DNA from 2 places in the Cloacibacillus sp. genome. Region 1 is predicted to be linked to the other one. Evidence: riboswitches for the same ligand, from Rfam matches in the RefSeq annotation. Region 1 holds a riboswitch; the other holds the start of a gene.
The links. Region 1 has a riboswitch for molybdenum cofactor ahead of LIO98_RS12005 (molybdopterin-dependent aldehyde oxidoreductase). Riboswitches for the same ligand answer to the same signal wherever they lie in the genome.

Region 1 (6,394 bases):
AATCCTTCTCGCGCACCGACTACATCGTAGTCTCCTCGGGCGAGAATCCCGAGCTTGTGCGCAAGGCGCTCTGTGCCGGCGTCTTTGAATTTCTCGTTAAGCCTTTTTCCTTCGACTGCCTGCGCGCCGCGCTGAAAAACTACCAGATATACCACCATTCGCTAACCGGCAGGACGCACCCGTGGCAGCAGGAGGACTTGGACGCCCTCGTCTCGATGAAGAGCCACGACCCGTCGTGGGCCAACAACCGTTCGATCCCCAAAGGACTCCAGCTCAAGTGTCTCAACGACATCGAATCATTTCTCAAGAGCAACGAGGAGACCTTCTCCGCGCAGGAGGTCGGGGAGCATCTCGGCATCTCCCGCTCCACCGCGCGCCGCTACCTCGAGTTCCTTACCATGAGCGAACGTGTCGTCGTCGAGTACGCCTACCGCCGCGTGGGCCGTCCCGAGAAACGTTACCGCATGGCGCTGCTGTAGCGCCCGATTCAGATTTAAATAAAAAAACATAACAAAGATAGAAGGGGGGAATGTGCTCCCCTCTTTTGTTTTTTTATAGATAAATCCCTAAAAACAGCTTGTAAAAAACAGCGCCGCCGCGCACTGTTATTTATGTCGGCGCAAAAAGACGGACGCTCCGCTGCGCCGCCCATAACCCCAGGCAGCGTTTAATAGTTGTAGATAGATTTTTCTACGACGGCCCGTCTGCAGATACTTCGGGGGGTAAAATCTGCCTGTGCGGAAACGTTTATACTTTAAATAAGGAAGATATTTTTTGAAGGGAAAGTTGCGCGATATTATCACTAATCGACAGCGGTCAAATATCGTGGTTTCACGACGGTGAACCGATAATTTTGTACTTTTGCCAGATGACGGTTCATTTTCTTGCCTTTTCGCAACTTACTTGTGAAAAAATTTTATTATCCATAAATTAATCAAAATAGCGCATAACGTCTCATATTCTACCTAAATATTGCTCATTATTGTGTACTTTTGTATGATTTGTATAGAAAGTTTAGACAATAGTTGCAACTTAGTTGCAACCCCGAGTTTCATTTCCTAACGCAATAACGCTATGGAGATGCGACCAGTGAGCCGAAAGGCTCCAAGGGCTTTTTCGGGAAACCGCGAAGCCTCCCGGGATGCGCAGAGCATCCGAATTGGAAAGGGGTAAGGATATATTTGCCGCGTTAACGGGCGATGTACACCGCTTCCTCTTTTCGATGAAAATGCAGTCAAGGTTTCTTATTTATTTCCAGAGCTCCCGCATGGCATGGCATGGGATATGGAAAAATTCATTTCGAGAGAGGAGATTTTCAATGGCAAAGGAAATGACAGAGGCACAGGTCCAGTCAAGCTATCATGTCAAGAATCTTACCATCAACGGCGTACCGAGGCGCGTAATTGGCAAACCCGAGGTCACGCTTCTCACCGTTCTTCGCGACCAGCTGAAGATGACGGGCACAAAACGGGGCTGCGACTGCGGTCAGTGCGGCGTCTGCAACGTAATACTCAACGGCAAGGTGGTCCGCGCCTGTATCACCCGCTGGAAGAACGTTCCCGAATTCTCGCAGATCACGACGATCGAGGGAATAGGCACCCCCGACAATCTCCACGCCCTGCAGTGGGCGATGATCGTCTGCGGCGCTATCCAGTGCGGTTTCTGCACCCCCGGATTCATTACCTGCGGTAAGGCTCTTCTCGACCAGAACCCGAACCCGACGCGCGAAGAGGTTCGCGAGTGGTTCGGCAAGAACTGGATGGCCTGCCGCTGCACCGGCTACAAGCAGATAGTCGACGCCGTCATGAAGGCCGCCGCCATCATCCGCGGAGAAGAGAAGATCGGCGACCTCGCGAAGATGTACAAGCCGGGAGATTCCGTATGGAACACCGATTATCCGCGTCCGAACGCGGTCTACAAGGCGACCGGCCTTTGGGATTTCGGCGATGACGACCGTCTGAAGCTGCCCGAAGAGTTCCTCTTCGCCTATCCCTATTCTGTCGAAGGCGTGCGCCACGCGAAGGTCAATAAGATCGACGTCAGCGAAGCCGAGAAGATGCCCGGCGTATTCAAGGTAGTCACCTACAAAGACGTCAAGGGTACGAACCGTATCCGCGGCCAGGTCGGCTGCGCCTCCGCCCTCACGGACGGCTGGGAGCGCCGCATCATGGTCGAAGAGGGAGACAAGATCCGCCAGTGGGGCGACGTCGCCGCGATAGTCTGCGCCGATACGGAGGCCCACGCCCGCGAAGCTGCCGCCAAGATCAAGGTTGACTATGAACAGCTTCCCGAGCTCATCGACATCTATCAGGCGATGGCTCCCGACGCGATAAAGGTCTACGATGATATCGAAGGCTACGATGGCATGCCCAACGCCTGGAACAAACGCGTATTCACAAAGGGCGACGATCCCAAGAATGATCTCGACAAAGCCGAATATGTCGTTGACGACGAATTCCTCAGCTCACGCCAGCCCCATATGGTGCTCGAGCCCGACTGCGGATATGCCTACTACGACGAAGAGGGCAAACTGACGATCGCCTCAAAGTCGGTCTGTGTCTACCGCCATCAGATGATGATCGCGCGCGGCATCGGCGTGGCTCCCTCGAAGATCCGCGTCATACAGAACAACATGGGCGCCTCCTTCGGTTATAAGGTCGCCCCGACCAACGAACCCTATCTCGCGATCGCCCTTATCGCCTGCGGACGTCCCGTCTACATGCGCATAAACATGAAGGAGCATAATATCCGCACACCGAAGCGTTCTCCGTTCCTTATGCACATCCGCGTCGGCGCCGACAAGAGCGGCAAGCTCGTCGGAGCGGAGCAGACCTGGTGGGTCGATCACGGCCCCTTCAGCGAATCGGCCAACGACCTTACGAACAAGGGCGGACAGTTCTTCTTCTCGCCCTACGCGTATGAGAATATGCGCGCCACCGGCTATACCTGCTGGAGCAACCACCGCTGGAGCGCGGCCTTCCGCGCCTACGGCGCACCGCAGACATACTGGGGCTGCGAGACGGCGATGGACATGCTCGCCAACAAGTGCGGCATCGATCCCTTCGACTTCCGTGAGATGAACCTCCTCGAGTGGGAGCCGTTTACGGAGAATCCGCGCGGACAGTTCCCCTCGGGATACGCGCCCGAAGTATTCCCGCTTCCCGAGATGATGAAGAAGGCCCGCCCCTACTACGAAGAGATGAAGAAGAAGGCGGCGGAGCTCTCAACGGATGAAAAGAAGTACGGCGTAGGCGTATCGATCGGTATCTACAACTCAAACGACGACGGCGCCGACGAAGCGGCCAGCAACATCGAGCTTACGAAGGACGGCGTCATCCTCTACAACACCTGGGAAGACCACGGACAGGGTGCAGATATCGGCTGTGTGGGTACGGCGCATGAGGCGCTGAAGCCGCTGGGACTTGCTCCCGAGCAGATCAAGCTCGTCCTCTCAGACACCGCGAAGGCTCCGAACAGCGGCGCCGCCGCCGCCAGCCGCTCACAGGTCATGGTCGGCAACGCGATCGTCGACAGCTGCAAGAAGCTCCTTGACGCGATGCGCAGGGAAGACGGCACGTACCGCACCTACGACGAGATGATCGCCGAGAATATCCCCGTGTTCTACGAGGGTTACACGCAGGCGATGGTACTGCACGCCGACGGCTCAACCGAGGTCTGCTCGGGCAACGATAAGGATACCGGGCTGGGTAAACCCTTCGGCTTCCATATGTTCGCCGTCAACCTCGCGATGGTCTCCATCGATATGAAGACCTGCAAGGCCCACTGTGAAAAGTTCGTGCTTGTCGGAGACGTAGGAGTCATCAACAACTACCTCGTAGTCGACGGACAGCAGTACGGCGGTATCGCGCAGGGTATCGGACTTGCCCTCACGGAAGACTTCCTTGACGAGAATAAGTACAACAACTTCATCGTCATGGGTCTGCCCTACATCAAGGATATCCCCGATGAACTCGAACTGGTCCATGTAGAGACACCACGTCCTCTTGGCCCCTTCGGAGCTTCGGGAACCGGCGAAATGCCGCTATCCGCGCCGCATATCGCGGTCTGCAACGCTATCCACAATGCCTGCGGCGTCCGTATCAAGGCTATCCCCGCGACCCCGGATAAGATCAAGGCTAGACTCGCGGAGCTTAAGAAGTAGGATAGAGCGCTTCACGCGCGTGGGAGGCCTTCTCCCGCATGTGTAACGAATGACTCAGAGAGGCCGGCATGGAGATTTTTCTGTGCCGGTCTTTTAGTAATAAGATTTTTACGGTTCGGAGTACAGGCTTCGGTCGATTTATGCTAGACTGTTGCAGTAACGGTATCATCAGTTTATTTGTGTGGAGGGGATATTATGAGCGAAAAAGAGAAAAATTATGGTTCGATATACGAGCTTCCGCTGCAGAACGCCTCGGCGCTTGCGCCGGAGATAGAGAAGAGGACGATATACGGCCCTGAGAACTGCTGGGACGATTATGTCATGCGCCATTTCATCCTGCCGGCGCACAGGGGTATTCCCGCGCACGAACATGAATGGGACCACCTGATGTTCACGCTCTCCGGCGACGGCGTCGTGGAGGTCGAGGAGGAGCCGGGCAAACGTGTCCCATATCTCATGAAGACCGGTTACTGGACGCGCGTTCCCGGAGGTCTTGTCCACGAATATAAGAACGACAGCGACGTACCTCTTGAGTTTTTCTGCATCGTCCCCACGCGCGGCGACCCGCACGCCAAGAAATTCTCGATGCGTGCCGAGCGCGCGAAACGTAAGGAAGAGGCTGAATAGCTTAGGCAGACCGCCGGTTTTCGGCGGATAAATGATAAATGCAACGCCGCGGTCCTTTTTACGAAGGCCGCGGCGTAGTATTTTTTATAACGAGAATATTATTGGACGCTCAGGCGCGTTGGACATTCGCCGGTGTTTTAACGGGAAGCCGCAGCGGGGCCGCCGCCATACGGGCTAACGGCGCGGACGCCAGAACGTTTTTTCTTTGGGTTGAATCTCTATTTGTCTATCGGACCGTCCTTATTTCTCCAGCTCCATATCGACGATTGGCGGGATGAAGGCTGTAGTCGGCGCGGTATCCCAGGGGAAGAGCACCCAGGTATCCTGGCTGACCTCGGTGACGAAGGTGTCGACCATCGGGCGTCCCTCGGGCTTCGCGTAGACGGTGGCGAAATGGGCGGGGCCGAACATGGCGCGGACGATCTTCGCCGTTTTGCCGGTGTCCACGAGGTCGTCGACTATCAGCCAGGTATTGTCGACCCCCGCGAGGTCGGGTCGCTTGAGGATGTTGGCCGCCGACTGGTCGCGCATCGTGTAGCTCGATATGCAGATGGTGTCCACCAGGCGAATGTTGAGCTCGCGCGCGATGATCGCCGCGGGGACCAGCCCTCCGCGCGCCACGGTTATGAGACGGCTCCAGTCGGAGCGGATGTCAAGCAGCTTCCAGGCAAGGGCACGGCAGTCCCTCTGTACCTGTTCCCACGACACGGGATAATTCTTGTGATATCTTGCGGTGGTTCCGGCCATTTATATTCCCCTTTTCATGAATTCGGATAAAAACCATTTTTAATTGTACTAACAGAGCCCGCAGTTGTCTATCGCCTCTCAGGGATTGTCCCCGAGTTCGTCCAGCAGGGAGTCGATCTCTTCCCGACAGCCGTTTTCGCGGCGCAGCACCGCCGTGATCTCCACCAGGCAGCCCTCGCGCGCGCCCGCCGGCAGCAGCGCCGCGGGAAATTCGAACGCGGGGCCGTCCTCCGGCAGCAGCCGCGCCGTGCCCTCCGCCACCGCGTCGATGAAGAGCAGGCTCTTCTTACCGTCACTCATTTGACCACCCTCTTTCTTTCAAATGTGATGCTCTTGCCGTTCGTGCGCAGCTTGACGGCGCCGTCAGCGGTGTCGAAGCGGCGCACTCCCGCCTCCCTGATGGCTTTGACCACCTCTTTGTGCGGATGTCCGTAGCTGTTGCCCCGCGCGTAGCTGAGAATGATTATCTCGGGGGAGACATCGCGCAGCATCTTCCTGTCCGTGCCGTTACGGCTGCCGTGATGCGCCGCCTTGAGCACCACGGCCTGCGGCAGCGGCTCCAAAGTCCTGCGTTCTTCTCTCTCCATGTCGCCGGTTATGAGGAAGGAGATATCGCCGTAGGTGACGAGCAGAACGAGGCCGTTGTTATTGGCGTCGCTGTCGGTATTTTTCAGCAGCTTCGCGGGGCCCAGCACATCGACTCTGACGTCGCCGAAGCTCTCCGAGAAGCCGCGCTTCGGCCGCCCGAAGGCGATCTTTCCCTCCTTGACGGCGCGGTAGAAGTCGCGCTGTACGCGAGAGCCGTGGTTATAGCCGGAGTCCCACACCTTGCCCACCGGGAAGGCCGAAAGCAGCTCC
Region 2 (6,394 bases), on a different contig from region 1:
TGCCGCTCTGGCTGAGAAGAAAGAAACGTTAAATCAATCGGCGTTTATAAGCACGATTTGCGTCATAAAACGGTGGGTCCGAATCCTCGCCGTATGCTAATACGGCTCCGGTATCGGCCCCACTATTTTATTTAGCAACTCGCACTTCTAAACGCCGATTTCCTTTGGGTGGGAAAAGAGGTAAATTGCGATTTACCAAAGATTTTGGCGCCCTCTCTGAGGCGGCCAGGGAGAGAGGATACAAGGGCAAAAGCTAAGCCACTATTTATCTCTTTTCCTCTCCGAAGGAAAATCGGCGCTTAGACGTGCGAATAACGAAATAACTGAGGGCTTGGCAAGCGGAGGCGCACTAAAGTGCGGTGAGCATTGCCAAGCCCTCGGTTATGAAGTTAGTCGTGCGTATAAGCGCCGATTTTTTAGATCCAGCGAACAGCGGCATAGGAAAACGTAAGATATACCATCTTTGAGGGGCACAGCTCCAGCCGGTTCAGCTCCGCCGCCTCCATGCGCGTCTTTATCACGTTCTCGCCGACCTCTATCGAGACCAGCACCGAGTCCGTGGCGCGTTCCAGCGTCATCTGCACGATACGGCCGCGGATAATGTTCATATCGTGCGCCGCGTCGGGCCTCTCGACAAACAGGCGCACGCCGGCGGAGTTCAGCATCGCCGCGTTCGGCCTGCCGGACTGCGGCTGGTAGGCGAATACCGCCTGACCGTCGATGAATTCGCGCACCATGTAGCCGCCGGTGAGGCGCCACTTGCCCTGCAGAAGGTTCTCCGCACCGCTGCCGACGACGCGGCCGCGGTAGAGGCTCACGACGTCGGTGGACATTTCGTAGAGCCAGGCGAGGTCATGGGTCGCCACGATCACGGTGGTGCCGTATTCCTTCGCCGCGCTGACGGCGGCCTCCATCACGAGCTGCGCGCTCGCCTCGTCGACGTTCGCCGTCGGCTCGTCGAGCAGCAGGACACGCGGGCGCAGCGCGAGGCGGGCGGCGAGCGCCACGCGCTGAACCTCCCCACCGGAGAGCTGATACCACGGGCGCTGGGCAAATTTTTCCGGGTCAAGCCCCACCTGCGTCAGGCTCCCGCGCACCCTCTCTTTTATGTCGGGGACGTCTCCGCGCAGTTTCAGCCCGTAGGCGATGTTTTCATAGACGGAACGGTTGAGCAGATAGGAGTCCTGGAGCAGATAGGTCACCTCGCGGCGGATCGCCACTTCGCGCCCCTCGGAGGGACGACCGTCAAAGAGGATGCTGCCGCTCTGGTATGTGATGAGAAAGGAGAGAACTTTAAGCAGCGTCGATTTGCCGCTGCCGTTGGGTCCGACGAGGCCGGTTATTCCCGAGCTCCGAATGGAGAGCTCCGCGATATCGAGGGAGAGTGGCCCCTTCCCGTAGCGTTGTTTCAGGTCTCGTATTTCATAAAGCAGTGAGCTCATCTCAGACGTTCCTCCGTAAAGATAAGGGAGGCGGAGAATCTTCCGCCCCCCTTTCGATTATTTTACTATAAATTTATTTGCCGTGCTTTTTGTTCCATTCGTCGGAGTTTGGGAAGAAGAGCGGTTCGCCGTACTGCTTCACCTTGAAGTCCTTGATTATCGTCTGCGCTTCGTCGCCGCAGACCCAGTCGACGAATTTCACGACGTCGGCGTTATTCACCTGCGGGAAGCGTTTCGGGTTTACCTCGATCGCCGCGATGAGGTTCAGCAGGATCGGGTCGCCCTCTACGAGCGGGATTATCTTGAGCCCCTTCTTCTTTGTGAGGTAGGTGGCCCTGTCCATGATAGTGTAGGCGCCGCGCCGGTTGGTGAAGTCGGTGGTCGGGCCGTTGCCGAGCTTGCCGAGTGAGAATACCGTGTACCATTCGTCCTTTTCGCCGTCGGGAGCGATCCCCGCCGCCTTCCAGACGTTCATCTCCGCGACGTGCGTACCGGACATGTCCCCGCGGCTGATGAAGGGGGCCTTGGCCGCGGCGATCTTTTTAAGCGCCTCGGCGGCGGATTTCATGCCCTTGATGCCCGCGGGGTCCTCCTGAGGGCCGAGAATGATAAAGTCGTTGTACATAAAGTCCCTGCGGTTCTGTCCGTAGCCCTCGGCGATAAACTGCTCCTCGAGGGCGCGCGCGTGCACGACGACCATATCGAAGTTTCCGCTTTTGGCCTTGTTGAGTGTCGCGCCGGTCCCCGCCTTTTCGATGACAAAGTCGGTGCCGGTCTTCGCCTTGTATGTCTCGGCAAGAAGCGGGATGATGCCCGCGTCGACGGGGCCGATTGTGCTCGACAGCTTTATCGTGCCGGCGAAGGCGGGCGAACATATGAGAAGAGCGGCGAGCGCGATGGCAAATTTTTTCATGATCTCAGTTACACCGTCCATATTCAGTATTTTTTATTTGTCTGGTCTTAGTTTTGCGTCCTGCGGCGCAGGAATGTCAGAGAGATGTTGAGTATCAGGGATATGAGGATGAGGATAACGCCGAGGGCGATGCCGAGGGCAAAGTCGCCTTTGCCGGTCTCCAAAGTGATGGCCGTGGTTATCGTGCACGTGTGCCATTTGATGTTGCCGCCGAGCATCATCGCGGAGCCGACTTCACCGACGATGCGGCCAAAGGCCGTCAGCGCGGCGACAAGGACGAGAAAGCGGGCCTCCCACAGGCTCGTCATCGCAAGCTTCGCGCCCGAGGCTCCCAACGTCATCAGCGTCTGGCGCAGGCGGTTGTCAAGCCCCTCGATCGCCGTCGCCGTATAGGCGACCACGATCGGCGTCCCGAGGATGATCTGCCCGATGGCCATGCCCTCAATCGTAAAGAGCAGGTCCCAGCCGCCAAGCGGACCGCGCCGCGAGATAAAGGCGTAGACGAGCAGGCCGATGACCACGGTCGGCAGCGCGAGCAGCGTGTCTACCACGGTACGGACGCAGCGTTTGCCGGGGAAATCAAAGTACCCGAGAAGGAAGCCGAGAGGCAGCCCGATGAGCAGTATACCCCCCATCGAAACCGCCGTCAGCTGCAGCGTGGTGACAAGGATGTTCATAGTCTCCTCGTCCATTGAGAAGAGGAGACTGAAAGCCTGTATGAATCCGTCCGCTATGAAATCCATCGAATCAGTCCCTGTTTTTAGTTCCGCATAAAAGGGGCGGACGCTTCAGCATTTTCATCCGGCGTCCGCCCTATGTACTGGCTCTGTTAAGCTGTTAGTGGCCCGCGCGAATCTCGGCTTCGGGGAAGAAGAGCTGCTTTCCCTCGACCTTGAAGTCCGCGATATCCTTCTGGACCTTTGAAGAGGTGATCCAGTCGATGTATTTGAGCGCGAGGTCGTATTTGACGTTCGAGTGCTTCAGGGGGCTCACCGCCATGACGCTGTATTTGTTGAGGAGCTCGGGGTCGCCCTCGCAGATGATCACGAGGCCCGGCTTGCCTTTGAGTCCGGCGTCATATTTGATGAAGGTTCCGCGGTCGGTGAGGGTGTAGCCCTTCTGCTCGTCGGCAATGTTGATCGTCTTGAGCATTCCCTGACCCGTCTGCACGTACCACTTCGCCTTGTCGAAATCCTTCACGCCGGCGGCCTTGAGGATCTTAAGTTCGGCGGAATGGGTGCCCGATTTGTCGGCGCGGCTGACGAGAGGCTGCTGTTTTTTCGCTATCGTGGCAAAGGCCTCGGTAACGGGCTTGCCCTTTACGCCCGCGGGATCGTTCGCGGGGCCGATGAGCACGAAGTCGTTATACATGACCTTGCGGCGGTTGGAACCGGCGCCTTCGGCCATAAATTTGTCCTCTGCCGCGGGGTCGTGGGTGAGAACGACGTCAACGTCGCCGTTACGTCCGTACTCAAGGGCTTTGCCGGTACCGACGGATACCCACTGGATCTCAATGCCGGTATCCTTAAGAAGGATGGGGGCGAGGTAGTCGAGCAGGCCTGTGTTGTCGGTGCTTGTCGTGGTCGCCATCCGGAGCACGGGAGCCTTTGCCGTCGCGAGCGAGCCAAAGGCCAGCAGGCAGACGACGAGAAGTAACGCGATAATGGAGCCTTTCTTGTTGATACGCATGGGTTAGAAACCCTCCTCGTGAGATTTGTGTTGCATTACAACCGATATTCAAAACCCGCGGGACGGAGGATAAAAGATTGGAGGCGGCAAGCCTCGGAGATCCCCTTTCCACAACGGGAGACGGTTCCGTTTCCAGAACCGCCCTAACGACTGGCCTCCATGACCGCACGGCCGCAGGAGAGGCAGTTTCAGGGACGTATGCAGGCAAACATACGCGGTAACACCTGGCGGATAAAATCCGCACCGCCGCTATTGTACACTATTTCCGGTTATTATTTCAACAAATAAATCAAGGGAAAACAAGGGGTGTTGGGGTCACCCCTTGCTTAAGTGGAGATTGTGTGTTTTTTAAGCTATCGGCGACAAAATAAACGGGCCGTACCCCCTTGTATAGAGTACGGCCCGTAACATAAGCAACAGCCGTTCTCCTTTCCAAAGGGAGGCTGTCTCGTTTCCAAAACAACCCTGACGGCCTGATAACCATAGATATTTTCCTTAGGTACGCAGGCTCGGAGAACCATATTTATTTTATCATCGGTACTATGGTACAATAAGGAGGATAAAAAGACAAGTCTTTCGTTCATAATTACGTAAAATTTTTTGAAATAATAAAGAGGCGATAGACATGGCGACACTGCACATACCACCCAACATTCCGAAACCGACGCTTCAGGAGATAAGGGAGTGCCCGATCATCAAGCACTTTGACGACCTCGGAATATGGTTCGGCATCAACCCGCCCTGCATCGACGCCAGGGATATGGTGCTGCATATTTCCGACACACCCTACACCATCTATCCCTATCTGCGGCGCGTGCTGCGACGCCTCCATCCCGCCTGGATAGTTCACACGGGTGACTTCGTAGACAATATCAAACTTGAGAAGCGCCCCGGAATGCTTGACCTCTATCAAAAGCGGATAAAGAATTTCCTTTCCATCTTTGAGGAGGAGGACTACGGAGCGATCCTCGTCACTGGAAATCACGACCACGTCCCGACGCTGCTCGAAGAGCCGCACAGCGAGTCGGTGCAGGTATGGACCAGCCCCGGACGATTTTCGCTGGGACAGTTCAGCTTCCGGGCGGGACACACCTATAAAGATGTGAGCGGCGACCCGGCGCAATATAACCTTTACGGACATAACCTCGAATACGCCTCGGGCTGCACGGAGGAGGGGCGTATGTACCTTAACGGACTACAGTCGATGTACCTGATCCACATCTATACCGGAGAGGTGATCTCCATCCCCTACCCTCCGGGGACGGACAACGCACGGCTCCAGCGCAAAAAGGTCTCGTTGTAAATCTATCACGGAGGAGGCAGGACAAAATGATATCGCTGGTAAGGACAGGCCCCGAAAGCATCGCGATCAAACTTTCCTCGGAGGTCTCGGAGATACGCCACAAGCTTGGAGCTTGGGGGACGCTGATCTCGCTCGACGCCGAGAGCGCTCTGAGGAAATACGGGCCGACGCGGAGACTCGTCTTTCTCACCGCACGCTCCGAGGAGGGCGGCCCGCTGTATGAGACCTATGTCTCGGAAAATCCGCTCGAGCTTCTCCTTACGACGCTGATTAACAGCCGTATGACGGGCGGCGTGGACAGCGTCAGCATGATGCCCGGTTATATAATGATGCGTCTCATGGGAAACCTTGAACGCGGCATCAGCGCGATACAGCGGGACATCGGCGGCGAGATCATCGACCGCGACCCCATCTTCCGTCCCGACATCCCTGGCACCTCCTCAATAATATACTTTACGCCAAAATCCCTCGCTAAGAGCATCCCCGTTGAGGACATCTATAAAAGGGCGCTGCTCATCCATACCCGTTCAAAGGGGGCGATCGTCCAGTACCTCTCCGTACACGGCATAGAATACCTCGGAGACTCGCTCGGCACCCCCGACTGGAACGATGTTGAAATAAAAATATGCGACTCCGACGGTCTCTTCGACCTCCACCGCCAAAGGCTGCTCACCGTGACCCAGGGAATGCAGATAGGGATCGTGCTCAAGGAAAAATGGGAGCGGGAACAGGCGCTGACGCGGCGGACGATCCCCGTCTACATGATGAAGCTCTATACGCCGGTGGATATCCAGACGATAAAGAAACTCGCGATGGGACTTGAATACAACGACCGGGGACAGCGATTCGTGGACTTTGACGTCTATCACGGGGACCGCAAGATCTCGGCCTTCACGGAGCTTGAAAAAAATCCCGGCAGGACGCGCAACGAGATAGGCATCATGAACCGTAACGAGATACTGAAAAACATCGACATCGATTCGATAAACGAACTGATAAGGCTTGAGGCCGAGATAGACAGACAGAGGAAACGTCCCGTGGGCGCAA

Region 2: another riboswitch for molybdenum cofactor. It lies ahead of LIO98_RS14720 (substrate-binding domain-containing protein); the one in region 1 lies ahead of LIO98_RS12005 (molybdopterin-dependent aldehyde oxidoreductase).

The regions. Positions count from the first base shown of each region.
Region 1 is NZ_JAJBUX010000095.1:8,492-14,885, reverse strand. It holds gene LIO98_RS12010 (response regulator) at 1-479, shown strand, start outside; molybdenum cofactor riboswitch at 1,031-1,186, shown strand; gene LIO98_RS12005 (molybdopterin-dependent aldehyde oxidoreductase) at 1,319-4,162, shown strand; gene LIO98_RS12000 (cupin domain-containing protein) at 4,358-4,789, shown strand; gene gpt (xanthine phosphoribosyltransferase) at 5,030-5,536, opposite strand; gene LIO98_RS11990 (hypothetical protein) at 5,615-5,836, opposite strand; gene LIO98_RS11985 (MBL fold metallo-hydrolase) at 5,833-6,394, opposite strand, start outside.
Region 2 is NZ_JAJBUX010000118.1:104,275-110,668, reverse strand. It holds partial or broken gene LIO98_RS14740 (Ig-like domain-containing protein) at 1-32, shown strand, start outside; gene LIO98_RS14735 (energy-coupling factor ABC transporter ATP-binding protein) at 417-1,442, opposite strand; gene LIO98_RS14730 (substrate-binding domain-containing protein) at 1,516-2,376, opposite strand; gene LIO98_RS14725 (ABC transporter permease) at 2,403-3,098, opposite strand; gene LIO98_RS14720 (substrate-binding domain-containing protein) at 3,193-4,044, opposite strand; molybdenum cofactor riboswitch at 4,130-4,250, opposite strand; molybdenum cofactor riboswitch at 4,454-4,571, opposite strand; gene LIO98_RS14715 (metallophosphoesterase) at 4,670-5,347, shown strand; gene LIO98_RS14710 (hypothetical protein) at 5,374-6,394, shown strand, end outside.